2 linked regions of the Roseisolibacter agri genome follow. The protein of the gene in region 1 interacts with the protein of each later gene in a pairwise test. Links are inferred from orthologs where the notes say so. Each region holds a gene or a part of one and is shown on either strand. Other genes may lie near its edges. The genes, in order: ccsA and rosag_RS12985.

Region 1 (13,999 bases):
GTGAGGTAGCCGCCCGTCGAGTGCACGATCCCCTTCGGCTTTCCCGTCGTGCCCGACGTGTAGAGGACGAAGAGCAGGTCCTCGGCGCTCATCTCCTCGGGCGCGCGGTAGAAGCCGCCGTCGGCGTTGCGCGCCTCGCGCATGAGGCGGTGCCACCAGTGGTCGCGCCCCTCCTTGATCTCGGTGAACGCCGCGTCGCCCGGCGCGCCGGCGCGCCGCTGCACGACGACCACGTGCTCGATCGACGGGCACTCGGCGAGCGCCTTGTCGGCGTTGCGCTTGAGCGGGATCACCTGGCCGCGGCGGTAGGAGCCGTCGGCCGTGATCAGCACCTTGCACTGCGAGTCGTTGATGCGGTCGCGCAGCGACTCCGGGCTGAACCCGCCGAAGACGACCGAGTGGATCGCGCCCACGCGCGCGCACGCGAGCATCGCGATCACCGCCTCGGGGATCATCGGCAGGTAGATCGCGACGCGGTCGCCCTTCTTCACGCCCAGCCGGTCGAGCACGAGCGCGAACTGGTTGACCTTCCGGTAGAGGTCCCAGTAGGTCAGCGTGCGCTGGTCGCCCGGCTCGCCCTCGAAGATCAGCGCCGCCTTGTTGCGCCGCGGCCCCTCGACGTGCCGGTCGAGGCAGTTGACGCTCGCGTTCAGCGTGCCGTCGGCGAACCACTGCGCGTGCGGCGGCGTCCAGTCGAGCGTGCGCGTGAACGGCTTGATCCACGTCAGCTCGCGCGCCATCCGGGCCCAGAAGGCGTCGGGGTCGGCCGCGCCCTCGCGGTGCAGCGCGTCGTCGCCGACGAGCGCGTCCCGGCGGAAGGACTCGGGGGGCGGGAAGGAGCGCTCCTCGCGGAGGAGGACGTCGAGATCGCTCATGGCGCGTTGCGGCGAATTGCGGGGCGGGAGAGGGGTGCGCAACGGTGCGCACGCGCGGAAGATTACCCCGCGCCCCGTCCCGTCTCCACCCTGCCTCCACCCTGCCGCCCGACCCCCGTGGCCCACCCCGCGTCCGCGTCGCCCGATCGCCCCACCGCCGTCCGCACGCTCGCGCCGGGCGAGGTGCGCGGCGTCATCTTCGCGTCGTCGCTCGGCACCGTCTTCGAGTGGTACGACTTCTACCTGTACGGATCGCTGGCGGCGATCATCTCGAAGCAGTTCTTCTCGGGCGTGAACCCCACGGCGGCGTTCATCTTCGCGCTGATGGCGTTCGCCGCGGGCTTCGCCGTGCGCCCCTTCGGCGCGCTCGTGTTCGGGCGGCTGGGCGACCTGGTGGGGCGGAAGTACACGTTCCTGGTCACGATCCTCATCATGGGCCTCTCGACGTTCGTCGTCGGCGTGCTGCCCTCGTACGCGAGCATCGGCATCCTGGCGCCGGTGATCCTCGTCGCCCTGCGCCTGCTGCAGGGGCTCGCGCTCGGCGGCGAGTACGGCGGCGCCGCGACGTACGTGGCGGAGCACGCGCCGCCGGGGAAGCGCGGGCTCTACACCGCGTGGATCCAGACGACGGCGACGCTCGGCCTCTTCCTCTCGCTGCTCGTGATCCTGGCCTGCCGCGTGGCGCTCGGCACCGCGGCGTTCGAGGCGTGGGGGTGGCGCATCCCGTTCCTCGTGTCGCTGGCGCTGCTCGGCGTCTCGGTGTGGATCCGCGTGCGGTTGAACGAGTCGCCGCTGTTCGCCGCGATGAAGGCGGAGGGGAAGACGTCGAAGGCGCCGATCGCCGAGTCGTTCGGCAACTGGGCCAACCTGCGCATCGTGCTGATCGCGCTGTTCGGTCTCGTGGTGGGGCAGGCGGTGGTGTGGTACACGGGGCAGTTCTACGCGCTCTTCTTCCTCACGCAGCTGCTGAAGGTGGACGCGCAGACGGCCAACCTCCTGGTCGCCGCGGCGCTGCTCCTGGGCACGCCGTTCTTCCTCGTGATGGGCGCGCTGTCGGACCGCATCGGGCGCAAGCCGGTGATCCTCGCCGGCTGCGCGCTCGCGGCGCTGACGTACTTCCCGCTCTTCCGCGCGCTCACGCACTACGCGAACCCCGCGCTGGAGCACGCGCAGGCGGCGGCGCCGGTGACCGTCGTCGCCGATCCCGCCGAGTGCACCTTCCAGTTCAATCCCGTCGGGACGAGCAGGTTCACGTCGAGCTGCGACGTGGCGAAGGCCGCGCTGGTGAAGGCCGGCGTCCCGTACGCGAACGTCGCCGCGCCGGCGGGCACCACGGCGCAGGTGCGCGTGGGCACGACGGCGATCCCCGCCTACGACGCGAGCGCGAGCGACGCGGCGGCGCAGGGGCCGACGTTCGAGCGCACGCTCGGCGGCGCGCTCGCGAGCGCCGGCTATCCCGCCGCGGCCGACCCCGCGCGCATCAACCACGCGATGGTGGTCGCGGTGCTGTTCGTCCTCGTGCTGTTCGTGACGATGGTCTACGGCCCGATCGCGGCGATGCTGGTGGAGCTCTTCCCCACGCGCATCCGCTACACGTCGATGTCGCTGCCATACCACATCGGCAACGGCTGGTTCGGCGGCTTCCTGCCCACGACGGCGTTCGCGATCGTCGCGGCCACGGGCGACATCTACGCGGGGCTCTGGTACCCGATCGTCATCGCCGCGCTCACGGTGGTCGTGGGCGCGCTGCTGGTGCGCGAGACGAAGGACGTCGACATCTGAGGGCCTGTGAAGGCGGTCGCCGCCGGTGCTACGGCACCGGCGCGCCCGTCGCCGCTCGCGCGAGCGCATCGTGCACGATCCGCCCGCCGACGACGGTGAGCACGCTCGTGGTCGCGGGGAGCGCCGCCGGCGGCACGGTGAACACGTCCTGCGACAGCACGGCGAGGTCGGCGAGCATCCCGGGCGCGAGGGTCCCCTTCTCGCGCTCCATCCCCTCCGCGTACGCGGAGCCGCGCGTCAGGATCGTCACCGCCTCCTCGCGCGAGACGGCCTCGCCCGGGCGTGCCGGCGCCGTGACGGCGACGAGCATGTCGACGAACGGGTTGGGCAGCCCGTCGGAGCCGTAGCCGGTCACGATCCCGGCGGCGCGCCAGCTGCGCAGCGAGGCGCTCGTGCGCGGCTGCGCGACGACGATCCCCAACCGCGCGGCGCGCGGGACGAAGTCGCCGCCGAGCCGGCTCGCGTGCTCGAGGCGCAGCCGCCGGCGGCGCCACTCGGAGTCGGGCGCCATCCGCTCCATCTCCGACAGCACGAGCGCGAGGCTGCTGTCGCCGACGACGTGCAGCATCGTCTGGTCGCCGCCGCGCAGCGCGTCGCGCAGGATGGCGCGCACCGTGTCGAGCGGGAAGTTGAGGCGCCCGTACCATCCCGGTCGGCCCGGGTACGGCGTGCGATTGAGCGCGCCCTGCTCGATCGGCGTGCCGTCGAGCACGTACTTCACCCCGGAGACGCGGACGCGCGGCGCGGGCGTCGCGTTCACCGCGCGCCATTCCGCGACGTGGCGCCCGCCCGCACCGGCCATCGGCCAGCGCACGACCCGCACGCGCTGCGGCAGCCGCGCGGCGCGCAGGACGCGCAGCGTCTGCGCCGGCGCGAACGCATCCGCCATGTCCTGCACGCTCGTCACGCCCCAGCCCAGGCGCTGCTCGGCCTCGCGGCGCAGCGCGCGCACGACGTCGGCGTCCGGGAGCGACGCGTTCGCGCGCCGGAACACCGCCCACCCCGCGTACTCGCCCAGGGAGCCCGTGAGCCGCCCCGAGGCGTCGCGCTCGTACGTGCCGCCCAGCGGATCCGCGGCGCGGTCGGCGATGCCCGCGGCGCGCAGGGCGGCGGAGTTCACGAGCATCCCGTGCCCCCAAGGCGCGCGCAGGAGCACCGGATGCCGCGGCGCCGCCGCATCCAGCGCCGCGCGTCGGGCGGTGGAGTCGCCCAGCATGCGCGTGCCGATGGCGCCGCGGATCCACGTGCCGGGGGGCGTGCGCGCGGCCACCGCGCGCACCGAGTCGAGCACCTCCGGCAGGGCGGGACCGGCGAGCGACGTGTCGGCGGTCGAGAACGACGCGTCGAAGGCGACGCCGAGGTGCGTGTGCGTGTCGTTGATGCCGGGGATGACCACGCGCCCGCCGAGCGCGATCTCGCGCGTGGCGCGGCCGGCCATCCGGCGCACCTCCGCCGTCGTCCCGACGGCGACGATCCGCTCGCCGCGGATGGCGACCGCCTCCGCCCACGGCCGCGTGGAGTCGGCCGTGAAGATCCGGCCCCCGGTCAGGACGAGGTCGGGCGGCGGCGACGCCTGGGCGCCCAGGAGGGCGGGGACGAGGGCCGAGCAGAGCGCGACGAGGCGGCGCAGCGACATGGGCAGACGGGGGCTGTGAGAGAGCGGCGAGACTGGGCCGCGTGCTCGTGACCGTCAAGGCCGCCGGCGGCAACTGCGGGTGCCGGCGCCTCCCGGCCGGCGCTAGCATTCGGGCGTGTCGTCCCGCGCCTCGCTCCGGGGCGTCCGCTGACCGCGGCCGCCTCCCCTCCGCACCACGCCGCCGCCTCGGATCCGGTCCTCGCGCCCGCCCTCGAGGCGGTCGCGCTGCGTCGTGCCTTCGGCCCGCGCCGCGCGGTGGACGGCGTCACCCTGGCGATCGCGGGCGGCGACTGCCTGGCGCTCTTCGGCCCCAATGGGGCGGGGAAGACGACGCTGCTGCGGATGCTCGCCGGGCTGCTCTCGCCGAGCGCGGGCGAGGCGCGCGTGGGCGGCCAGCCGATCGCGCGCGATCCCGAGGTGCGCGCGCGCGTGGGGCTCATCAGCCACCACGCGATGCTCTACGCCGCGTTGACCGCGCAGGAGAACGTGGCGTTCGCGGCGCGGCTGTACGGCCTGCCCGACCCCGAGGGCGCGGCGCGCGAGGCGCTGGCGCGCATGCGCGTCCTCGACCGCGCGGACACGCCGGTGCGGCGCCTGAGCCGCGGGCTGCAGCAGCGCGTCTCGATCGCGCGCGCGATGGTGCACGAGCCGCGCGTGGTGCTGCTGGACGAGCCGTTCACGGGGCTCGACGAGGCGGGCGCGCGGGCGCTGACGGACGCGCTGACGACGCTCAAGGCGCACGGCGCCGCGCTGGTGCTGGTGACGCACAACCTCACCGAGGGCCTCGCGCTCGGCACGCACGTCGCCGTGATGCAGGCCGGCCGGCTGGTGCTGGAGCGCCCGCGCGCCGCAGTGGACGACGCCGCGTTCGCGGCCGAGTACCGCGCGCTGGTGACGGCGGGATGAGCGCGACGTCGTTTTCGCCGCCCGGCGTCCTGGCCACCGCGTGGCTCGTCGCCCGCAAGGATCTCGTCATCGAGTTCCGCACGCGCAGCGCGTTCCTCGCGGCACTGGTGTTCGCGCTGCTCGCGGTCGTGATCTTCCGCTTCTCGTGGGACCCGACGGCGGTCGCGGCGATCGACCTCGCGCCCGGCGTGCTCTGGGTGATCTTCGTGTTCAGCGGGCTGCTCGGCCTGCATCGCTCGTTCGGCGTGGAGCAGGCGGACCGCGCGATGGACGGGCTGCTCGCCGCGCCGGTGAGCCGCGAGGCGCTCTTCCTGGGCAAGGCGCTCGCGAACCTGCTGTTCGTCGCGGGCGTGCAGGGGATCGCGATCCCCGCGGTCGCGCTCTTCTACGACCTGCCGGTGGGCGGCGGCGTGCTCGCGGGCATCCTCACGGTCGCGGCGATGGCCGCGGTGGGGCTGGTCGCGGTGGGCACGCTGTTCAGCGCGATGACCGTGAACACGCGCCTGGCCGAGCTGCTGCTGCCGATGCTCGCGCTGCCGTTCTTCGTGCCGGTGGTGACGCCGGCGGCGATGGCGACGGCGCGCCTGCTGGCCGGCCGTCCCGTGGCCGAGATGGCCGGGCTGTTGAAAATGCTGGGGGCGTTCGACATGATCTTCGTCGTGGCCTGCACCCTGGCCTTCCCGTACACGCTCGAGGACTGAGCCCGGGCGCGCGGACCCCTATGACGAATCCCTCCCTCGCGGCGCCCCACGCCGCCGATCCCCATCGCCCCGGCGCGCCCGCGTCGCGCGGCGTACCATCCGATGCGCTGACGCTGCCGAAGGGCGGTCCCGACCTGCTGCTGGTCGGCGCGCTGCTGGCCGTGCTCGCGGTGCTGGTGCGCGCGATCTGGTTCACGCCGGTCGAGGCGATGCAGGGGCCGGCGCAGAAGATCTTCTACGTGCACGTGCCGGCCGCGGTGGTGGGCCTCTATCTCGGGCTGCCGGTGGTCGCGCTGTGCAGCGCGGTCTACCTCTGGCTGCGCGACGAGCGCGTGGACCGCGTGGCCGAGGCGGCGGCGGAGGTGAGCCTGGTCTTCCTGAGCGTCGTGCTGCTCACCGGGCCGCTGTGGGGCAAGCCGGTGTGGGGCACCTGGTGGACGTGGGACGCGCGCCTCACGCTGACGCTCTTCCTCTGGTTCGTGGTGCTCGGCTACCTCGTGATGCGCGGCGCGCTGGAAGACCGGCAGCAGCGCGCGCGCTTCTCCGCGGTGCTCGGCCTGCTGGCGGTGCTGCTGGTGCCGTTCATCCACCTGAGCGTGGTGCTGTTCCGCACCATGCATCCGCGCGCGATCGTGCTGAAGCCGAGCGCGCCCTCGCTGCCGCCCGAGATGCTGACGACGCTGCTGCTGGGCTTCGGCGCGACTACGCTGCTGTTCGTCGCACTGCTGCGCGCGCGCGTGCGCTACGGCGTGGAGCGCGAGCTGCTGGCGCTGCGCGGGGAGGAGGGCTGATGCCGCCGGACAACGCGGGCTACTTCCACGCGGCGTACGTCGTCGTGGGCGCCGTGTACCTGGGCTACGCGCTGCTGCTGATGCGGCGGCGGGCGCGGGTGCGGCGGGCGCTGGAGCGCGGCACGGATCGCTGAGGCAGGAACTTGCGCGCCGGACCCGAACGGCAACGGCAGCAAGGATGAAAGTCTGACCAGATCTGATAACGACGGATGGCTCCGCGTGGTGCGCGATTCCTCGCCACCACGCGGAGCCATGCGTCGTTATCAGACCTTATCCGATCTTATCCCTGCCAATACCGTTCGCCATTCAGGTCCCGCCAGTCGCGCGCCGCATCTCCGCCGCCGCGCGGACCCGCGCCGCGAACGCGCGCGCGGCCACCGGGTCGAACCGGTCGTGCCGGCCGTGCGCGCCCGTGACGTTGATGCGCGTGCCGTCGTGGCCGGTGAGGAGCACGTGGCCGGCCGCATCCACCTGCACGTCGGCGACCCGGCGCAGGTCGCAGCGCACCGCGCGGTCGGGCGCGGCGCGGCGGAAGTTGGCCAGGAAGCTCGCGACCAGGCGCGCGACGCGCGGCTGGCGGGCGGGCGCCGCATACGTCTCGCGGGCGACCCCGTCGTCGGTGAGCTGCGCCACCACCGCGTCGCCGGTCAGCAGGAGCGCGGCGGCGCCGTCGCGGCTGACGAGCGTCTCGGTGGCCAGGTGCATCGGCAGCCGGGGGACCATCATCCACGCCGCGGCCTCCTCCGCCTCCTCGATCGGGAGGACGCTGGGCTGCGCGCCGAGGAGCGAGGCGGTGGTGGCGACGAGGGCGAGGGCCAGGGTGCAGCGGCGGGCGAGGCGCATGCGGACGGCTCCGGAAGGGCGACGGACAACGCTGCTGTCCATCAGACAGCAGGACCCCCCGGAACGGTTGCGCGTCATCGCCGTGGAATCGCGCTCACGGGACGCTGACCTGGGCGTGACGAGGCGCGGTCAGTCGGGCCCGACCCAGCCCGCGTCCACCGCGTCGTCGATGGCGGCCTGCACCGCGGGCCAGATGGCCGCGAGCCCGCTCGCGATCGGCGCCATGCGGCGTCGCACGGCGGAGCGCTGCACGCCGTGCTCGCGCCAGGTGCCGCCCTCCGTCGCCAGGTTCAGCAGCAGCGGCGCCAGGCGGTCGAGCGCGTTGGCGTAGCGCGCGTCGGGCGTCTCGCCCGCGTCGAACTCCTCCCAGAGCGCGCGCAGCCGCTCGCCACCGGGGATCAGCGCGTAGAGCCGGTCGGCCGCCAGCCGCTCGCGGGCGTCGCGGTCGGTGAGCCCGACGGCGTCGAACGCGAAGGTGTCGCCGGCGTCGATCTCGACCAGGTCGTGGACGAGGAGCATCCGCACCACGCGATCGACGTCGGTCCCCGGCGGCGCGAGGTCCGCCAGCACGAGCGCCAGCGTCGCGATGTGCCACGAGTGCTCGGCCGAGTTCTCGCGGCGCGAGCCGTCGGCGAGCCAGGTGCGCCGCTCGACGCCCTTCAGCCGGTCGATCTCGAGCGCGAAGGCGAGGCGCGGCACCAGCGGCGCCAGCGCGGGATCCTGTGCGAGGCGGGAGGTGAGCATGCCGGAAGATACGGCGCCTGCAGTCCGCCGCCCGGCATCACTAGATTGCGCGGATGCTGAACCCATGGCACGACCTGCCGCCCGGCATCCATCCGCCCGACCAGGTCACGGCGATCATCGAGATCCCGGCGAAGAGCCGCAACAAGTACGAGCTGTGCAAGGACTCGGGGCTGCTCCGCCTCGACCGCGTGCTCTACTCGGCGGTGCACTATCCCGGCGACTACGGCTTCATCCCGCGCACGCTGCACGAGGACGGGGACCCGATGGACATCCTGGTGCGCATCCAGGAGCCCACGTTCCCCGGCTGCCACATCGACGCGCGCCCTGTCGGCGTGCTGCGCATGCTCGACAAGGGCGAGCCGGACGACAAGATCCTGGCGGTGCCGATGCACGACCCGCATCACCAGGAGTACTTCGACATCGCCGACCTCCCGGGGCACTACCTGAAGGAGGTCGAGCACTTCTTCCACATCTACAAGGACCTCGAAGGGAAGCGCGTCGAGATCCTCGGCTGGGAGAAGAGCGACTCGGCGATGCGCCTGATCGAGGAGTCGATCGCGCGCTACGAGGCCAAGTACGGCGTGCGCGGACCCGCGCCCGACGCGGCCGCGCCCGTGCTCGCGCGCTGACCGACGTTCGGAGCGACGCCTAGCGGGCGCGCGCGCGTCGCGCCGCCCGCTTCGCCTCCCGCCACGCCAGCTTGAACGGCGCGCCGGGAGGCAGGTCCGGCGACGCGCGGCGGATCGTCACCTCCGCGAACGCCGCCGATCCGCGCAGGCGGACGACCGGGCCCATGCCGCGCGCCGGCGTCGTGTCGTCCGTGACGCTCCCCATCACCGGGCCGACGTTGACGTCCAGCACCGCGTCGGGCGGCAGCAGCACGCGCACGGTCGAGAAGTAGGCCTCGATCTCGAGCTCGACGCCGTCGCGGAGCACCGCGGTCCGCAGGTCGAAGGTGACCTCGGAGAAGACGGCCAGCGCCTCGGCGCGGGCGCCCGGCGTCCAGCTGCCGCCCATCGTGCGCTGCCCGAAGATGCACGACAGCCGCTCGGCACGGGCCGGCGCCGCCTGGAACGGGAGCGCCGCGGACACGGGGGCCGTCCGTGCCATCGCTGCCGCGCGCGGCGCGCCCAGGTCGGCCACCAGCGCCTCGGCCGCGGCGGGCGTCAGCGTGCCGTAGAGCCGGTCGAGCCGCATCTCGAACTCGCCGGTCGAGAGCGTGTCGTCCGCGTAGCGGTCGGTCAGCAGCCGGATGGCGCGCTCGCGGGCGTCGGCCAGCGCGACCGGAGCCGGCGGCAGGGGGGCGGTCGGGGTGAGGGCGTCGCTCATGGGGCGTCCTACGCACGAGGGGGCGCGGGAGTGTCGCCCGCGCCTCCTCGAATTCGGTGGCCCCGGCGGCCGCTCGGGTCGCGCTCAGACCGCGTGGTCGCGGCGCGCCCCCCGGCCCGGCTGCGGCTGGACCGCGCCACTCCCCGGCGCCTCGGGGGCCCGCGGGAGGAAGAGCTGGTCGTAGAGCACCGCCGCGATCACGCCGCCGACGATCGGGCCCGTCCAGTAGACGACCTGCCCCTCGTAGATCGCGCTCGCGACGGCCGGTCCGAAGGTGCGCGCCGGGTTGAGCGAGGCGCCGGTGAGCGGCGCGAACGCCAGCATGTCGGCGATCACGATCAGCCCGATCGCCAGCCCGCCGAGCTTGGGCGCCTGGGGGTCGACCGCGGTGCCGAAGACGGCGAAGACGAGGAGGAAGGTCGCGATCGCCTCGATCAGGAACGCCTGCCCGCCGTCGATGGCGAGCGCGATGGACGACGTCGTCCCGCGCGCCGCGGCGAAGATGTCGTCGGGGAAGGTCGCCTTGAGCAGGTACGCCGCCGCCATCGCGCCGACGAGCTGCGCGACCACGTAGAGCGCGGCCATCATCGGCTGGATGCGCCGCGTGACGAGGAAGCCGATCGTGACCGCGGGATTGAAGTGCCCCGAGATCCGCAGCGTCGCCGTCACCAGCACCGCGTAGACGATGCCGTGGGCCAGCGCGACGGTGAGCAGGTTGCCCGCGCCCTGCTGGGCCATCATCATCGCGCCCCCGCCGACGTACACGAGGGCGAAGATCCCGATGAACTCCGCGAAGAAGTGCCGCAGCGCATCGCGCATCCGCGCGTCCTCCGTTGAGGGTGGCGTCGCCGCGCGGCGACCCGCTAGCCGTCCGCGCGCTGCATCACGAGGCTGGCGTTGATCCCGCCGAAGCCGAAGCTGTTCGAGAGCGCGACGTCCACCCGCTCCGTGCGCCCCGTGCGCGGAACGTAATCGAGGTCGCAGCCGGCGTCGGGCTCCGCGAGGTTGATGGTGGGCGGCAGCCAGTCGCGCGCGAGCGCCAGCGCCGTGATCGCCGCCTCGAACGCGCCCGAGGCGCCGAGGGCGTGGCCGTAGTAGCCCTTGGTGCTGCTGACCGCCAGCCGCGGCGCGTGCTCCTCGAACACCTGCTTGATCGCCACGGTCTCGGTGGGGTCGTTGAGCGGCGTCGAGCTGCCGTGCGCGTTGACGTACTGCACCTCGTGCGGCGCCAGGTGCGCGTCGGCCAGCGCGAGGCGGATGGCGCGCGCCGCCTGCCGGCCGTCGGGGCGCGGCGCGGTCATGTGGTGCGCGTCGTTCGTCATCCCGAAGCCCGACACCTCGGCGTACACGCGCGCGCCGCGGGCCAGCGCGCGCTCGCGCTCCTCGAGCACCAGCACCGCGCCGCCCTCGCCCATCACGAAGCCGTCGCGGTCGCGGTCGAAGGGGCGCGACGCGGTGCCCGGGTCGTCGTTGCGCGTGCTCATCGCGCGGATGACGGCGAACGCGCCGAAGCAGAGCGGGTGCAGCGGCGCCTCGGAGCCGCCCGCGATCATCACGTCGGCGTAGCCGTCGCGGATCTGCCGGAAGCCCTCGCCGATGGCGATCGTGCCCGACGCGCAGCTCATCGCGTTCGTGGCGTTGGGGCCCATGACGCCCAGCTCGATGGCGATGTTGCAGCTGGCCGCCCCACCGAAGACGGTGAGCGCGAGCAGCGGGTTGAGCCCCTTCGCGCCGTACTTCAGGAAGTCGTGGATCTGCGTCTCCGCGTAGCCGACGCCGCCCAGCGCGGTGCCCATCATCGCGCCCACGCGCTCGCGGTCCTCGGCGTCGAGGTCGATGGCCGCGTCGGCGAGCGCCTGCTGTGCGCTGACGACCGCGAACTGGCTGAAGCGGTCGAGGCGCTTGGCGCGCTTGGCGTCCATGTGGTCGGTGACCACGAAGTCGTCCACCTGCGCGGCGATGCGGCTGCGCCAGATGGATGGGTCGAAGCGCGTCACGGTGGCGACGGCGCTCCGTTCCGCGCGAAGGCCAGCCCACAGCCCGTCGGCGGTGAGGCCGATGGGCGTGATGGCGCCGATGCCGGTGACGACGACGCGACGTGACATGAGAGACCGATGAAGCGAGGAAACGATGCGGCGGACGACGGTGCTTCGGAGGACGATACTGCGGAAGACGGTACGGCGCGAAACGGTCAGGCGGAGGGAGCGGATTCGGCGACCCTCGCGAGGCCGGCGAGCGTGCGCGACGCGATGCCGTGCACGAAGACGGGGCCGATCACCGCGACTGCCGCCGCCGTTCCGATGAGGGGCCAGCGCGGGCCGTCCCAGACGTGCACGATGCGGACGCGGGTGCGCGCATCGTCGCCGGGAGCCGCGCGCTCGAACGTCCACTCGACGTCCATTCCCGCCGTGATGCCGTCGACGTGGCGGTACCGCACGCTCGGCGCCTGCTCGTCGACGGACATCTGCGACAGCCACCACGTGGGCCAGTTCAGCGACCCGAACGGGCGGTTCGCGGACATCTCCACCAGCCCGCCGCCGTCGCGCGTCCGCACGCGAAACTTCACGAAACGGTAGTGCGGCAGGTGGCGCGGCCAGTCCTCGACGTCGCGCGCGAGCGCGAAGATGCGCGCGATCGGCGCGGCGACGACGGCCTCGTCGACGGTCACCATCGAGCGCGTCATGGGCATGCGCCCCAGCTCGTAGGGCCGGCGCGCCTTGTCGGGCCGCGCGGCGGCGGCCCGGTCGGTCGGCGGAGTGGTCATGCGCGCAAAGGTGCGCCGGCGCGCGGCGCGTCGGCAGTGGGGGAGGCGCCATGCGCCGGCGTCCAGCTGGCCACGAGCCGCCAGCCCAGCCGGCGGCGCACGTCGGGCGCGTCCGCACCCGCGGCGCGCGCCAGCGCCTCCAGCTCCGCGGTGGTGAAGCCGCGCCGCACCGACACCACGCCGTCGTGCCGCGTGATGGCGTGGAAGCCGAGCGGCCATGACGCGAGCCAGAAGCCGCCGGCGGCGAGCCACGATCTCCGCAGGTCGCCGACGATCACGCGCGCGCGCGCCACGCGCGACAGCTCGCGCAGCAGCCGCGCCGCATCCGCCTCGGCGAAGTGGTGCAGCAGCTGCGACGCCGTCACGACGTCCACGCTGGCGTCGGCGAAGGGCAGGCGGAAGCCGTCGCCCACGAGCGCGTGCCCGACGCGCGCGCGGCTGGCGCGCGCGAGCGCCTCGCTCAGCTCCAGCCCGACGGTCTCGAGGCGCACGCCGCGTCGGCGCGCGAGCCGCCGCGCATGGAACGGGATGTCGCCGACGCCGGTGCCCACGTCCAGCAGCGTGGCCGCGCGGTCCGTCGGCAGATCGGGCATCGCCGCGTCGAGCGCGCGCAGCACGGCGCGCCGCCCGCCGAACAGCGTGTTCGAGCGCGCGACGTCGTGCAGCGAGCGCACGACGGTCGCGCCGTCGATGCCCGGCTCGTCGAGGAACTCGCGGCCGCGGATGCGGGCGGGCGTCAGCATGCGGCCGCGCGCGTCAGCGCTCGAGCGTGGCGTAGCCGCTGCGATAGTAGAGCAGCGGGCGCTCGTGGCGCGTGCCCACCGCCTCGACGTGGCCGACGACGATCGTGTGGTCGCCGCCCGGGTGCCGCGCGACGACGCGACACTCGAGCCACGCGAGCACGTCGTCGAGCACCGCGACGCCGAGCGCGCCGCGCGTGTAGCCGATGCCGTCGAAGCGGTTGGGTGGGTCGCCGGACGCGAAGCGCCGCGACAGCGCCTCCTGGCCGGCGGAGAGCACGTTGATGGCGAGCGGGGTCCCGTCGACCAGCAGGTCGTGCATCGTCGCCGCGCGGTCGATGCATGCGAGCACGAGGGGCGGCTCCAGCGACAGCGAGCAGAACGCGCTCACCGTCATGCCGTGGTCGCGGCCCTGCGCGTCGAGCGCGGTGACGATCGTGACGCCGGTCGCGAAGCGACCGAGCACGCTGCGGAAGGCGTCGGGATCGACGGCGGGGCGGGGGAGCGCGAGGTCCGGCGCGGCGCCGTCGACGGGCAGCCGGTTGGACGGATCGGAAGGCGCGATCATCCTTGGAAGGTAGTGGCCCGCGCGGCGGTGCCGTCGGCACGCACGCCGAACAGCTCCCACAGGTAGCGGGCGTTGAGCACGGTGGCCGGCGGGACGATGTCGCCCGCGACGCCCACCAGCAGGTCGGCGAGATCGCGCCGGCGCGACAGCGCGCGCGCCGCGCGGTTCACGAGCATCGGGTGCGCGACCGAGAGCGCGATCAGCCGCTCGACCGTCCACTTGCCGCGGAACTCGCGCCGCCGCGCGGCGTCGTAGGCGGCCAGCGCGCGCGCGGCGCGCCGCTCGTCGGCGTGCGCCGCATCCAGCAGTCGCGCCGCCTC
Region 2 (14,068 bases), on another replicon or contig:
GTGGCGGCGTTCCGCGGCGCGACGGCGGCGCCCGACTCGGTCGCCGCGGCGCTGAAGGCGGGCACGCTGGTCCTCGGCGCCGTCGAGTCGCGCGGTGGATCGCTGCGCGTGACCGTGCGGCTGGTGGACGGCGCGAGCGGCGCGGACACCAAGCGCGCGAGCTTCACGGTGCCGGCGGCGCGCGCGCTCGCGGCGCGCGACAGCCTGGTGGAGCAGGTCGCGCGCTTCCTGCGCTCGCGCGTGGGCGAGGAGGTGCGCGTGCGCGCCGTGCAGCGCGGCACCGCCGACGAGGGCGCGTGGACGATGGCGCTGCAGGCCGAGCGGCTGGCGAAGCGCGGAACGGAGCTCTCGCGCGGCGGCGACACCGTGGGCGCGACGGCGGCGTACCTGCGCGCGGACTCGCTCCTGGCGAACGCCGCGACGCGCGACGCAGCGTGGCCCGAGCCCGTGGTGCAGCGCGGCCAGACGGCGCTGCGGCTGTCGCGCCTCGGCAGCGCGGTCGCGGCCGTGCGCTGGACCGACGCCGGGCTTCGGCTGGCCGACGAGGCGCTCGCGCTCGACGCGCGGCACCCCGCCGCGCTCGCGCTGCGCGGCCAGCTCCGGCTCGAACGGTGGGCGCGGCATCTGGAGCCCGACGCGCGCGCCGCGCGCGCGCTGCTCACCGATGCGGAGCGCGACCTGAAGCAGGCGACGGAGCTCGACCCGCACGACGCGGCGGCGTGGAGCGCGCTGGCCAGCGTCTACTACCAGAAGCCGAACCTCATCGAGGCGACGCTGGCCGCGCGCCGCGCCTACGAGGAGGACGCCTACCTCGCGGACGCGGACCGCATCCTCTGGCGCCTGTACACGACGGCGTACGACGGCGAGAGCTTCGTGGACGCGGCGCACTGGTGCGACGAGGGGCGTCGGCGGTTCCCGGACAGCCACCTGTTCGTGCGCTGCCAGCTGTGGCTGTTCACGACGGACGCGCGCACGCCCGACGCCGCGGCGGCGTGGCGGCTGCGCGCCGACCTGCAGCGCCTGACGCCCGAGGGCCAGTGGAGCTACGTCGGGCGCGAGGCGCAGATGCTGGTGGGTGCGGCGATCGGCCGCGCAGGGCTGCGCGACAGCGCCGACCGCGTGCTGCGGGCCGCGCGCGCCGACGCGCACGTCGATCCGGACCGCGAGCTGCTCACCGTCGAGGCGTTCGTGCGCGACCTGCTGGGCGAGCGCGACGTTGCGCTCGATCTGCTGAAGCAGTACCTGCTGGCGCACCCCGAGCACCGCGGCGGCTTCGCGTCGCCGCAGGGCTCGTGGTGGTGGCGCGGCATGCGCGCCGACCCGCGCTTCACCGCGCTGGTCGGCGCTGCTCGATAGCGCGCCACCGACGTCGGGGCGCGGCACGCTCGGAGCGCACGGCGGACACCCTGTCCGCCGCGAACCTCGTAGCGCGGAGAGACCTCGTGTCCCGACCCTCGTCCCAGCGGATCGCCGCCGCCTTCGTCCTCCTGCTGGCCGCCGCGTGCGGCGACCAGCCGCGCACCACCACTCCGCCGCGTGACGCGACGACGCTCGGCCCACCTCGTCGGCTCACCGCCGCGGACGTCCAGCCCGCATGCGCGGCCAGCGACTACGCGACGGCCGTCGCGCAGGTGGAGGCGCTGTTCGCGAGCCGGGTGCAGTCGGCGGCGAAGCGGCTCCTCGCGGACATCCGGGCCGTCTGCACGACGACCACGCCCGCCCCGGACGTTCCCGCCGAGCGCACGCGCCGGCTGATGAACTACGTCGTCGCGGTGGAGGACTACCGCGCGCGCGGCTTCGTCGTACCGAGCGCCGCCAACCGGGTGCGGAGCAAGGCGCTGCACGCGCATCTCGTGACGGTGTTCCGGTACACCGGCTATCTGCTGCCCTACCTCGGTCGCACGCTCGCGACGGGCATCTACGCGAGCGACGTGTTCGAGCGCCAGGGCTTCTTCGGCGTCTGCGACGCGAGCGGGTGCGAGCTGATGGCGTCCGATCGCACCAGCGGGATCAAGATCTACCCGAACGCGCTGCCGCCGCGGACCGGGGATGATTCCCGGTACGTCGTCTCGGGATTCCCCGCCAACTGCGAACCCTTCGGCGCGGCGAACGCGCAGGACGTGCTGGGCCAGTGCGTCGAGATCTCGGTGGACCCCAAGGCCGGATCGTCGTTCCAGTTCGCGGCGACTGGCGGCCCACGAGCGCTCGTGCAGGTGTGCATCGCGGATGACGACGTGCTCGCCGACCAGGTCGAGTACCTGACGGACTCCGTGTCGCTCACCATCCCCGGACCGCCGCCGAGCACCATCGTCACGCGCCGTGGCAAGCTCGCACAGCTCTCGGGCGCGCAGACGTTCGCGAAGCAGCGTCGCATGCCGCGCTACGGTGCCGACGTCTACGGCCCGAATGGGTTCTTCATGGCGGACTGCGACAAGGCGCTGACGGCGCCGATCGACAGCTACGAGACGAGCGTCGGTGCGGCCTCCGGCAACTGGTTCACGCGCCTGGCGCAGGCGGCACGGCGCGCCTTCACCGTGCCGGTCGCGTACGCCGGCCATGGTGGCCTCGGCACGCTGCCCGGGTTCGCCGAAGAGATCTCGCTGTTCGGCCCCACCGATCCGTACGCCTTCCAGGCCACCTTCGAGGACGACGTGATCGGGTCGGCGCCCGACACCCCCGATCGGAACCGCGGCAGCTGGTTCCCGACGCAGCAGTCACCCGGCGAGATCACGGTCCAGCAGGGCATCGCGAACTTCGGAGCGACGAACAAGGTGGTGGTGATCAACCAGGCAGGCGGCGCGGCTGGCGGGCGTGTGGGTCTCTCGCTGCTGGGCAACCTGTTCGTCTACGGTGGCACGAGCGGCGCCACGCCCCTCTCGTCGGTGGGCACGTACCGGGTCCGGTGGACGTCGGCGATCACCAGCCCCCGTGCGTTCAAGGTCAACTTCGACCTCTACTCCGCGTCGTCGACCGGCGTGCTCGCGGACACGCTCGTGCGCGTGCGGTTCGCGAACGGCGTCAACGCATTCTCCGGTCCCATCCAGTTCGGCGTCCCGGTCGACCAGAACGACCTTCCGCTCACGACCGCGACCTGGACCCGGAACGTGAAGCAGCGCTTCGAGCTGGTCATCGACCTGGACGGGGACGGCTCGAGCAGCAGCACCACCGGCACCGCGACGCTCCGCCTCTGGAACGGCAGCGCATGGACCGCCATCGGCACGGCGACCTTCCCCCGGTCGGGCGCGCTGTACCGCGTCGGGTGGGCGCTGACGGGCATCGACGCGCAGATCGTGGCCAGCGACGACTGGGAGGTCCTGCGGCTGGACGAGTCGGGCGATCTGGTGGTGCCGTGATCCGACGCCGGACGGCTGCAGGACGGTCGCACGTGCGCCGCGGGGGTCGCGGCGCACGGCAGGTCCACCTCGACCCGGACCATCCGATGCGCATTCCGCTCCCTCCCCTGCTCGCAACCGCCCTGCTGCTCGCCGCCTGCCAGGATCCCGCCGCGCGCGTGGCCGCTCCGCGTCCCGATGCGCTGCGCGCCGCGAAGGCGCCGCCCGCGCCCGGGCGGACCGTGTGGATGGACCACCTGGATGCGCCGCGCGGGCTGGCGTTCGCGCCCGATGGCGCGCTGTACGTGACGGAGGCCGGCAACACGACGGTGACGTCGACGTGCACGCCGCTGCCCCGCGGGCGGTACTGCTACAGCGGCACCGGGGCGATCAGCCGGCGGGGGCGTGGTGGCCAGGAGCGCGTCGTGAGCGGCCTGCCATCGTACTACAACGCCGACATGCAGGACATCACCGGCCCGCAGCACCTCGACTTCCAGGGCATGGGCAGCCTGTACTTCACCATCGGCTGGGGCGGCCCGCCGCTGGGACGCCTGGGCCTCGCGCCGTTCGGCGCGGCATTCGGGACGCTCAACGTCCTGCGCCCGAGCGGCGCCTGGACGCGCGTGGCGGACATCGCCGCCTTCGAGCAGGACCACAATCCGGACGGCGAGGTGTTCGACTCCAACCCGTACGGTCTGCTCGCCGAAGGCGGCGGGCAGTACGTGACCGACGCCGGCGGCAACGACCTGCTCCACGTCGACATGCAGGGCGACGTGTTGCTCGTCGCCGTGTTCCCGCGCGTCCCCGCGCCGCCGACGTTCGGCGGGTCCACGCAGGCGGTGCCGACCGAGGTCGTGCGCGGCCCCGACGGCGCGCTGTACGTGAGCACGCTCAGCGGCGCCCCGTTCACCACCGGTACGGCGATCGTCTACCGCGTCACGGAGGACGGCACACGCACGGTGTTCGCGCCGGGCTTCAAGACCATCACCGACCTCGCCTTCGGCCCGGACGGCAGCCTGTACGTGCTGCAGTTCGCGACGGGCGACCCGTTCTTCGCCGGACCCGGCAAGCTGTGGCGCGTCGCGCGCGACGGCACGCGCACCACCGTCGCGGAGAACCTCCCCGCCGCGACGGCGATCGCCATCGGCGACGACGGCGCGTTCTACGTCGCGATCAACGGGAACGTCGCCGGCCGCGGACAGGTGCTGCGCATCGTGCCCTGAGCTTCCGACGCCACCGCATGCACGAGGGGCCCGCATCGCGCGATGCGGGCCCCTCGTGCGTCACGCGCGACAGCCGCTGCGGCGTCAGCCCGCCTTGCGCTTGCGCAGCGCCGGCAGCAGCGGCCGCAGGTAGTGGCCCGTGTGGCTGGCGTCGATCTGGGCGACCGTCTCGGGCGTGCCCGCGGCGACGATCTGTCCGCCGCGCGTGCCGCCCTCGGGCCCGAGGTCGATCACCCAGTCCGCCGTCTTGATGACGTCCAGCGAGTGCTCGATCACGAGCACCGTGTTTCCGCGGTCGACCAGGCGGTGCAGGACGTCGAGCAGCAGGCGCACGTCCTCGAAGTGCAGGCCCGTAGTGGGCTCGTCGAGGATGTAGAGCGTGCGGCCCGTGTCGCGCTTCGACAGCTCGGTCGCCAGCTTCACGCGCTGCGCCTCGCCGCCCGAGAGCGTCGTCGCGCTCTGCCCCAGGTGGATGTAGCCGAGCCCCACGTCGCGCAGCGTCTCGAGCTTCTGCGCGATGCGCGGCTGGTTCTCGAAGATCCCGCACGCGTCCTCGACGGTCAGGTCGAGCACGTCGGCGATGGAGAGCCCGCGGAAGCGCACCTCCAGCGTCTCGCGGTTGAAGCGCTTCCCCTTGCAGACGTCGCACGGCACGAAGACGTCGGGGAGGAAGTGCATCTCGATCTTCACCAGGCCGTCGCCCTGGCACGCCTCGCAGCGCCCGCCCTTCACGTTGAACGAGAAGCGCCCCGGCCCGTAGCCGCGGATCTTCGCCTCGGGCATCTCGGCGAACAGCTCGCGGATGGGCGTGAACAGCCCGGTGTACGTCGCCGGGTTGGAGCGCGGCGTGCGGCCGATCGGGCTCTGGTCGATGTCGATGACCTTGTCGATGTGCTCCAGCCCGACGATCCGGTCGTGCACGCCCGGGATCGTGCGCGCGCGGTAGAAGTGCCGCGCCAGCGCGCGATGCAGGATGTCCTCGACGAGCGTGGACTTCCCGGAGCCGGACACGCCGGTCACCGACACGAAGCAGCCGAGCGGGATCTCGAAGTCGACGCCACGCAGGTTGTGCTCGCGCGCGTTCTCGACGCGGATCACGCGCTGCGCGTCGCGCGGGCGGCGCTCCGGCCGCACCGGGATCTCGCGCTTCCCGTTCAGGTACTGCGCGGTCACCGACTTCGGGTTGCGCAGCACCTCCTTCACGGTGCCGGCCGCGATCACCTCGCCGCCGTGCTTCCCCGCCCCGGGCCCGAGGTCGATCAGGTGGTCCGCCTCGCGCATCGTCTCCTCGTCGTGCTCGACGACGATGACGGTGTTGCCGAGGTCGCGCAGCTGCTTCAGCGTCGCCAGCAGGCGCCCGTTGTCGCGCTGGTGCAGCCCGATCGACGGCTCGTCGAGGATGTACAGCACGCCCACCAGCCGCGACCCGATCTGCGTCGCCAGTCGGATGCGCTGCGCCTCGCCGCCCGACAGCGACTCGGCCGAGCGGTTGAGCGTCAGGTAGTCGAGCCCCACGTCGACGAGGAACGAGAGGCGCTCGCGCACCTCCTTGAGGATCGGGCCCGCGATCTCGGGGTCGAGCCCCGGCCGCCCGTCGCCGCGCACCGGCACCGACGCGAAGAAGTCGCGCGCGGCCGAGATCGACTGCTCGACGACCTCGCCGATGTTGAAGCCGTTCACGGTGACCGCGAGCGACTCGGGCTTCAGGCGGCGCCCCGCGCACGAGGAGCACGGCGTCGCCACCATGTACTCCTCCAGCTCCATGCGGATCGCGTCGCTCGAGGTCTCCTCGTAGCGGCGCTGCACGTTGCGGAGGATGCCCTCCCACTGCACCTCGGTCGTCGTCGCGGCCTTCGCGGCCGTGCGTCCCTTCGCCGCCGTCTTGCGCGCGGGTGCGGGCGCGTCGCCCGCGCCGTGCAGCAGCGCGTGCTGCACGCGCGCGGGCAGCTTCCCCCACTCGGTGTTGAGGTTGAAGTCGAGCGCCTTCGCGAGCCCCGGCAGGATCACCTTCTTCAGGTAGCCGTCCGGCTCACCCCACGGCAGCACCACGCCCTCGAGGATGCTGATGCTCGGATCGCCGAGGACCAGCTGCGCGCTGACTTCCTTGCGCGTGCCCAGGCCGCCGCACGACGGGCAGGCGCCGAACGGGGAGTTGAACGAGAACTGCCGCGGCTCCAGCTCCGGCAGCGAGATGCCGCACACCGGGCAGCCGTAGCGCTCCGAGAACAGGTGCACGTCGGGCTGCGCGCCCTCGGCCGAATACTCGACGACCTCCACGAGCCCGTCGGCGAGCCGCAGCGCGGTCTCGAGCGAGTCGGTCAGGCGGCCGCGATCCTCGGCGCGCACCACCAGGCGGTCGACGACGACCGAGATGCTGTGGTTCTGGCGCTTGTTGAGCTTCGGCGGATCGGCGAGCTCGATCAGCTCCCCGTCGACGACGGCGCGCACGAAGCCCTGCTTGCGCGCGCCCTCGAACAGCTCGCGGAACTCGCCCTTGCGGCCCTGCACGAGCGGCGCGCGGATCTCGAGCCGCGTCCCCTCCTCCCACGTCAGCACCGTCTCGGCGATCTGGACGGGGCTCTGGCGCTGCACGGCGCGCCCGCAGTTGGGGCAGTGCGGCGTACCGGCGCGCGCGTACAGCAGGCGCAGGTAGTCGTAGATCTCGGTGACCGTGCCGACCGTCGAGCGCGGGTTGTTGCCCGTGTTCTTCTGCTCGATCGAGATCGCCGGCGAGAGCCCCTCGATGACGTCGACGTCGGGCTTCTCCATCAGCCCGAGGAACTGGCGCGCGTAGGCCGAGAGCGACTCCACGTAGCGCCGCTGCCCCTCGGCGTAGATGGTGTCGAAGGCGAGCGACGACTTCCCGGAGCCCGACAAGCCCGTGATGACGGTGAGCTTGTCGCGCGGGATGGTGACGTCGACGTTCTTGAGGTTGTGCGCGCGCGCGCCGCGCACGATCAGGGCTTCTTCTGCCATAACCTGCGTAAGCTCACCGCCCGGCGGGCTCCAGACAAGCGGCGGGATCGGGGAATCTTCGGGCGGCCGCGAGAAGTGCCCGTAGCGATGGATCGGCCCACCGGCGAGGTTGCCGACGAGCGCGTGCCCGCAGGCTTCCCGTCCCCGCCGCCGCCATGCCCGACGCCACCGTCGTGGTCCTCACGACCCTCGCCTCCGAGGAGGAGGCGGTCCCGTTCGTCCGGACCCTGCTCGACCTGCGGCTGATCGCCTGCGGGACGATCCTCCCGCCGGCGCGGTCGTTCTACCGGTGGGAGGGGAAGATGGCCGACGAGCGTGAGGTCGTCGTGCTGCTGAAGACGCGGCGCGAGCGGCTCGACGGGCTCAAGGAGGCGTTCGACCGCCTGCACCCGTACGACACGCCCGAGCTGCTGGCGCTCCCGGTGCACGCGGGGCTGCCACGCTACCTCGGCTGGATCGCGGCGGAGGCGACGGGCGAGAACGCCGGCGCGAGCTGAGTGGACGGCTCGCCCGCAGTCAGGGTGTGGTGCGTGCGCCACGTTGCACCTTCGATGAACGATGTGTAACGTGGCGCCGCGACCGACCCCGGCGCCCTCAGGCCGGGACCGTCTACCCACGCCACCCGTCCCATGTCGAGATCGTCCGCCGTGCTCCGGAGCGCCGCCCTCGCCCTCGGTGCGATCACGCTCCTGAGCGCGCGCGATGCCGCCGCCCAGTTCACCGGCATCGCCACCAACGGAAGCGCCGCCGTCCTGGACGGCGGCAGCACGCTCCAGCTGACGCCGAACCTGGGCAGTCAGGCCGGCTCCGCCTTCTTCACGACGCCGCTCGCGCTCGACGCCGGCACCGCCTTCACGGCGGGCTTCCGCGTGTCGCTCCAGGGCACGCCGACCCAGGCGGACGGCATCGCGCTCGTCCTGCAGAGCGACCCGCGCGGGACGGCCGCGCTGGGCGCTGGCGGCGGTGCGATCGGCTACTCCAGCTCGGGCGCGATCACGCCGAGCGTCGCCCTGACCCTCCAGACGTACTTCAACAACGATCTCGCGATCGGCACCAACGGCCAGATCGGCAACATCGCGAGCACGCAGATGGGCAACCTCGGCAGCCGGTCGAGCAACATCTTCGACGTCGTGCTGAGCTATGGCGGTGGCGTGCTGACCGCGACGGCCATCAACGCCGTCGACGCGGCCGAGAGCTACACGGTGAGCGGCAACGTGAACCTGGCCAGCGTGCTCGGCCCGCAGGCGTACGTCGGGTTCACCGGCGGAACCGGAGCCAACGCCGCCGACCAGCGCATCCTGAGCTACGGCTTCAGCGTCACGCAGGCCACCGTGCCGGAGCCGGCGACGGTCGCGCTGCTTGGCGTCGGCCTCGTGGGCATGGCCGGGATCGCGGCGCGGCGGCGACGCGCCTGAGCTGCGCGCGGATCGCGTCGTGAGAAGGGGCCGGCCCGCGATCGCGAGCCGGCCCCTTCCTCGTTCACGGTGCGACGGTCGTCAGGCGGCCAGCGCCGTCCCGCAGTCGCCGCAGAAGCGCTGACCGGGCTCGTCGCACGACGCACCACATCCCGGGCAGCGCCCGCCCAGGAAGCGTCCACACTCCGAGCAGAAGCGGGCATCGGCCTCGGGGCGGGCGCCGTGCTCGGGGCAGCGGGCCGCGCGCGCGCGGAAGTCGCGCAGCGCCGCCTCCACCGCGTCCTCGGCGCCCGCGGGGAGCGTCGCCACCGCGGCGGCGGCGTCACGGGCGCGCATCTCCGACAGGGCCTCGCGTGTGTACGTGGCGCGCAGCGCGGCGTAGTCCGCGTCGGAGAGCTTGCCGGTGGCGCGGTCGAACTCGATCTCGCGGAGCGCCTCGATCGCACCGGCCTGCGCGGCATCGGCGCGCGGCGGCGCGGGCGGCCGCGGCGGCTCGGCCACCATGTCGCCCAGCAGCGGCCGCAGCACGACCGCCGCGGCGCCCAGCGCGAGCGCGGTGCCGAGGCCCAGCGCGAGCGCGCCGTCGGGAATCGCGAGCAGCATCATCGCGCGTCCCCGCGCACCGCGGCCTCAAGGCGCGCCAGCTCGTCGGCGCTGGCGTCGATGCCGATGGGCGACGCGCCGTTGCTGGCCGTGGCGCTCGCGAGCCGCGCGTCGTGCGCCGCCTGCACCACCGCCGCGCGGCGGCCCCACTTCCGGATCAGTGCCGCGACCACCACCGCGCCCGTGCCAAGCGCCGCGAAGGGCATCGCGTAGCCCGCGAGGTTGAAGCCCTCGCGCTTGGGCGCCATCAGCACCTGCTGCCCGTACGTGTCGGTGAACGCGGCGATGATCTCGTCGGCCGAGTAGCCGCCCTCCACGAGCGACAGCACGTCGCGATGCATCGCGGGCGACACCTGGCAGCTGAAGTCCGTCGTGCGGCACGTGTACACGTCGAGCGTGCAGCCGCACTGGCACTTGATCTGGTGCTCCAGCGCGTCGCGCGCGGCGTCGTCGACGACCGGCGTCGCGCCCGGCTTGGGCGGACGGCGCACCGTCTTCGCCGCGCCCTGGTCCATCGCGACGTTCGACGCGGCCGACTGCTGCGTCTGCGGCTGCGCCTCCTGCTGCGCGATCGCCGTCGCGGCGGCGGTGACCGTCGCCGTCGCCCAGCCCGCGCCGAGCGCGGCGAGGAAGCGGCGGCGCGACAGCGCGTAGCCGCCGATCACGTAGTGCGGCGCTGCCATCGGGTGTTGGCTACTCATCGCGCGCCCACCGGCTCGGGCGGCGCGCCGGCGGCGGCCGGCTGCAGCACCGCCACGTAGCCGCTCTCGCGGCGCGCGGTGCGACGCTCGGCCTGCGGCCACATGACGATCAGCCCACCCACGCCCATGACGATGCCGCCGAACCAGACCCACCAGACGAGCGGGTTGAAGGCAATGCGGACCTCGGCCTTGTCGGTACCCGTGACGCCCGCGAGCACGACGTAGACGTCCTGCTTCCCGCCCTCGAGGATGCCGACCTCGGTGGACGGCTCGAAGGTGGGCTGGTCGCGGCTGTCGACGTGCTGGCGCTTCTCCGACGTGATGATCCCGACCCGCATCCCGTCGCGCGTGGCGTCGAGGCCGACCGCGGTCACGTAGCGGTTCAGTGCCTTGTACGACGAGACGCCCTGGCTCGTGAAGGTCCAGCGGTGGCCCCACGGATCCGTGGCCGCGTACGACTGGCCGCTGGTGAGCGTGACGTCGAACTCCTTCTTGAACGCCATCCCGGCGAAGGCGGCGAACATCGTCACCATGCCGAAGTGCACCACGTAGCCGCCGTAGCGCCGGCGGTTGCGCGCGATCAGGCGCGTCAGCGCGGCGGCCGCGTGCTCGCCGTGCATCGCCATGCGGGCGCGCGTCCCCTTCCAGAACTCCTGCCCGATGGTGCCGAAGACGAAGCCCGCCAGCGTGTAGCAGACCACCGCGTAGAAGTCGCGCATCCCGAGCGCCACGAGCGCGGCGCCCGTCGCGAGACCGACCGCGACCGGGACGGTGAACTGGCGGCGGAGGTTCTGCACGGACGCGCGGCGCCACGCGATGAGCGGCCCGATGCCTGTCAGCGCCAGCAGCAGGAGCCCGAGCGGGACGTTGACCGTGTTGAAGAAGGGCGGGCCGACCGTGATCTTCTCGCCCTTCACCCACTCGCTGAGGATCGGGAAGAGCGTCCCCCAGAGCACGGAGAACGAGATCCCGACGAGCACCAGGTTGTTGTAGAGGAAGGCGGCCTCGCGGCTCACCATGCTCTCCAGCTCGGCCTTCGACGAGAGGTCCTTGAGGCGCGTCGCGATCAGGTACGCGGTCACCGCGACGCTGAGCGCGAGGAAGCCCGCGAACCAGTTGCCGACCGGCGACTGCGCGAACGAGTGCACGCTCTGGATGATGCCCGAGCGCGTGATGAACGTGCCGAAGATCGACAGGAGGAAGGTCGTCGCCACCAGCACGACGTTCCACTTGCGGAGCATCCCCCGCTTCTCCTGGATCATGATCGAGTGCAGGAACGCCGTGCCCGTGAGCCACGGGAGCAGCGACGCGTTCTCGACCGGATCCCACGCCCAGTAGCCGCCCCAGCCCAGCTCGACGTACGCCCACCACATGCCGAGCGTGATGCCGATGGTGAGGAAGAACCAGGAGATGAGCGACCAGCGGCGCACCGGCACCAGCCACTCGGCGTCCAGCTTGCGCGTCACCAGCGCGGCGATCGCGTAGGCGAACGGCACGACGGTGGCGACGTAGCCGAGGTAGAGCATCGGCGGATGGATCGCCATGCCCGGGTTCTGCAGCTGCGGGTTCATCCCGCGCCCGTCGGCCGGCGTCCAGTCGAGGCGCTCGTACGGATTGGCGCCGAAGCACATCGTCGCCAGGAAGAAGAGCGTGACGACGCTCAGCGTCCCGGTGACGTACGGCAGGAAGGCGCGCGTGCGCTCGCCGCGCCCGCTGGCCACCGCGGCCGCCGCGTAGCCGGCGAGGATCAGCGTCCAGAACAGCAGCGAGCCCGCCTGCCCCGCCCAGAAGGCGGTGAACGTGTAGATCTTCGGCAGGTTCGCGCTCGTGTAGCTGGCGACGAACTTGATCGAGAAGTCGTGCGTGAACAGCGCGGTCCACAGCCCGATGGACGCCAGCACGACGAAGCCGAACGTCGCGTACAGCGCGCGCTCGCCCGAGTGCACGAGGTCCGCGCGCGCGTCGCGGGCGCCGGCGAACGACACGGTGGCGCTCCAGGCGGCCATCAGCATGGCCACCCAGAGCGACAGCTCACCGACGAGGATCAGCCCCGAGGAGATCGAGTCACCCACGGGTCACGTCTGTGGCGAGGGAGCGGCGGTCTTCGGGACGCCGTCGGGGTGCTTGCCCTTGTACTGCCGGTACTCCTTGTAGCCGGGCGCGTCCTTGTCGGGCGCGTTCTCGTACCGCGACGCGCACTTCGCGAGCAGCGTCGTCGCGCGGAACGTTCCGTCGGGGCCGAGGCGCCCCTCGACCACGACCTCGACGCCGTCCGTGAACGTGTCGGGCGCGATGCCGCGGTACACGACCGGATACGTCCTCGTCGAGTCGAGCAGGTCGGCCATCACGAACGTCAGCGAGCGCCCGCTGGGGTCGCGCACGATCGTGCCCGGCACCGCGCGGGCGCCGACCTTCACGCCCTGGTCGCGGAACGACGGGTCCTTCGCCACCTTCGCCTGCAGCTCGGTCGGCGTGAGGAAGTACTGGCCCGTGTCCTCGATGGAGCTCGCCATCAGATAGCTGGCGCTGCCCAGGACGAGGGCACCGCCGATCAGGAACTTGTTGCGCGCTTTCATGACCTGAGACCCCCGTCCGTCGGCCGCGGGCGGCCGATAACGAGTGTTGAGGGGCCGGCCCCGAACGCGGCGCCGGTCGTGCCCCGACAATATAGAGCGTTCCCGAGGGCGTCGGGCATGATGCCCACGTCAGCGTTCGTCAGCGTTCGTCGGCGATCGTCAGCGCCCGCTGCGCGCCACCAGGACGCCCCAGAGGGTGCCGCCGAGCGCGTCCCACGCCAGGTCGCGCGCGCTGAAGCGGCCGCCGCGCCGCCGGTCGTGCACCTCCTTCCCGACCGAGACGACCGCTGTGGCGATCGACGCCGCGACCAGAGCGGGCCGTCCCTCGACGCCGGCGGCCGTCGCGACGCCGAACGCGGTGCCCTGCACCATCCCGGCGAGCACGAAGTGCTTCGCCTTGTCGCTGCCGAGCCACGGGTCCGGCGCGCCAGACGGTGCCGGCGCGGGCGGCGACACCACCGCAGCGACGCGCGCGGAGTCGGTCGGCGGCTGGGCGATTCCCACGGACGCGATGCCGGCCACGCCCACCGCGAGCATCGCGATCCGCGCGACCGAACTCATCAGGCCGCCACGCCGGCCGGCGCCTGCATCGGCGCGTTCGCGACGAGGCCGAGCGCGCGGAACGCGTCGCCCAGGTGCAGCAGGGCGCGGTCGAGCAGCGCACGGTGGGCGGGGGCGTTCAGCCAGCCGCTGGCGCCCGATGGGTGCGGCAGCGGCAGCACCCGCGTCGGGATGCCGTCGACCTCCACGTCGTGGACCTCGCCCACGACCGCCGACAGCGCCTCGCCGCCGAGGAACCGGTCGATCGCCAGCCGGCCGATGGGCACCACCAGCGCCGGCCGCACGATGGCCAGCTCGCCCGCCAGCCACGGGGCACACGCCGCTCGCTCGGCCGGCGACGGCACGCGGTCGCCGCGGCCGCCGGGGTGCGGTCCGGGATAGCAGCGCGTGACGGCGGCGATGTAGAGCGCGCGGCGCGCCTCCTCTTCCGGCAGTCCGGCCGAGGCGATCCACCGGAAGAGCGTCCGCCCCGAGCGTCCGATGAACGGGCGCCCGCCGCCGGCCTCGCTCGGCCCCGGCGCCTGCCCGACCAGCATCACGCGCGGCGCGACGGCGTGCGAGAGCACGGGGCGGGCACCGAGCGGAAGCGTGGCGGTGCAGCGCCGGCAGGCGGACAGGGCGTCGCGGTGCGCGTCGAGCGCGGCGGGGAGCTGGGCGGAGAGGATCGGCAGGGACGGCATG

The links.
Region 2: the proteins of ccsA (region 1) and rosag_RS12985 interact in binary tests that used the Escherichia coli proteins (3 or more experiments, as listed by UniProt). The link is inferred for Roseisolibacter agri from one-to-one orthologs.

The regions. Positions count from the first base shown.
Region 1 is NZ_BRXS01000001.1:1,052,733-1,066,731, forward strand. What follows is about bases 4,956-7,805. They hold ccsA (cytochrome c biogenesis protein CcsA), read left to right. Parts: upstream 4,956-5,920; coding sequence 5,921-6,691; downstream 6,692-7,805. Other genes in these bases: ccmA (heme ABC exporter ATP-binding protein CcmA), read left to right, coding at 4,956-5,199; rosag_RS04410 (heme exporter protein CcmB), read left to right, coding at 5,196-5,900; rosag_RS04420 (hypothetical protein), read left to right, coding at 6,691-6,825; rosag_RS04425 (hypothetical protein), read right to left, coding at 6,998-7,534; rosag_RS04430 (HD domain-containing protein), read right to left, coding at 7,664-7,805. In the rest of the region: acs (acetate--CoA ligase), read right to left, coding at 1-875; rosag_RS04395 (MFS transporter), read left to right, coding at 1,059-2,657; rosag_RS04400 (amidohydrolase), read right to left, coding at 2,686-4,293; more of ccmA, read left to right, coding at 4,519-4,955; more of rosag_RS04430, read right to left, coding at 7,806-8,278; rosag_RS04435 (inorganic diphosphatase), read left to right, coding at 8,332-8,907; rosag_RS04440 (DUF1707 domain-containing protein), read right to left, coding at 8,927-9,607; rosag_RS04445 (MIP/aquaporin family protein), read right to left, coding at 9,692-10,426; fabF (beta-ketoacyl-ACP synthase II), read right to left, coding at 10,471-11,712; rosag_RS04455 (SRPBCC family protein), read right to left, coding at 11,799-12,371; rosag_RS04460 (methyltransferase domain-containing protein), read right to left, coding at 12,368-13,114; rosag_RS04465 (flavin reductase family protein), read right to left, coding at 13,128-13,679; rosag_RS04470 (NAD(P)/FAD-dependent oxidoreductase), read right to left, coding at 13,676-13,999. UniProt on the Escherichia coli protein: Required for the export of heme to the periplasm for the biogenesis of c-type cytochromes.
Region 2 is NZ_BRXS01000004.1:192,572-206,639, reverse strand. Bases 11,077-13,995 are described here. They hold rosag_RS12985 (cytochrome c maturation protein CcmE), read right to left. Parts: upstream 12,827-13,995; coding sequence 12,326-12,826; downstream 11,077-12,325. Other genes in these bases: rosag_RS12975 (uracil-DNA glycosylase), read right to left, coding at 13,387-13,995; rosag_RS12980 (YfiM family lipoprotein), read right to left, coding at 12,986-13,387; rosag_RS12990 (heme lyase CcmF/NrfE family subunit), read right to left, coding at 11,077-12,322. Outside these bases: rosag_RS13030 (protein kinase domain-containing protein), read left to right, coding at 1-1,356; rosag_RS13025 (hypothetical protein), read left to right, coding at 1,443-3,353; rosag_RS13020 (ScyD/ScyE family protein), read left to right, coding at 3,440-4,555; excinuclease ABC subunit UvrA, read right to left, coding at 4,640-7,531; divalent-cation tolerance protein CutA, read left to right, coding at 7,687-8,028; rosag_RS13005 (PEP-CTERM sorting domain-containing protein), read left to right, coding at 8,161-8,946; rosag_RS13000 (zinc ribbon domain-containing protein), read right to left, coding at 9,028-9,552; rosag_RS12995 (cytochrome c-type biogenesis protein), read right to left, coding at 9,549-10,232; more of rosag_RS12990, read right to left, coding at 10,247-11,076; more of rosag_RS12975, read right to left, coding at 13,996-14,067. UniProt on the Escherichia coli protein: Heme chaperone required for the biogenesis of c-type cytochromes. Transiently binds heme delivered by CcmC and transfers the heme to apo-cytochromes in a process facilitated by CcmF and CcmH.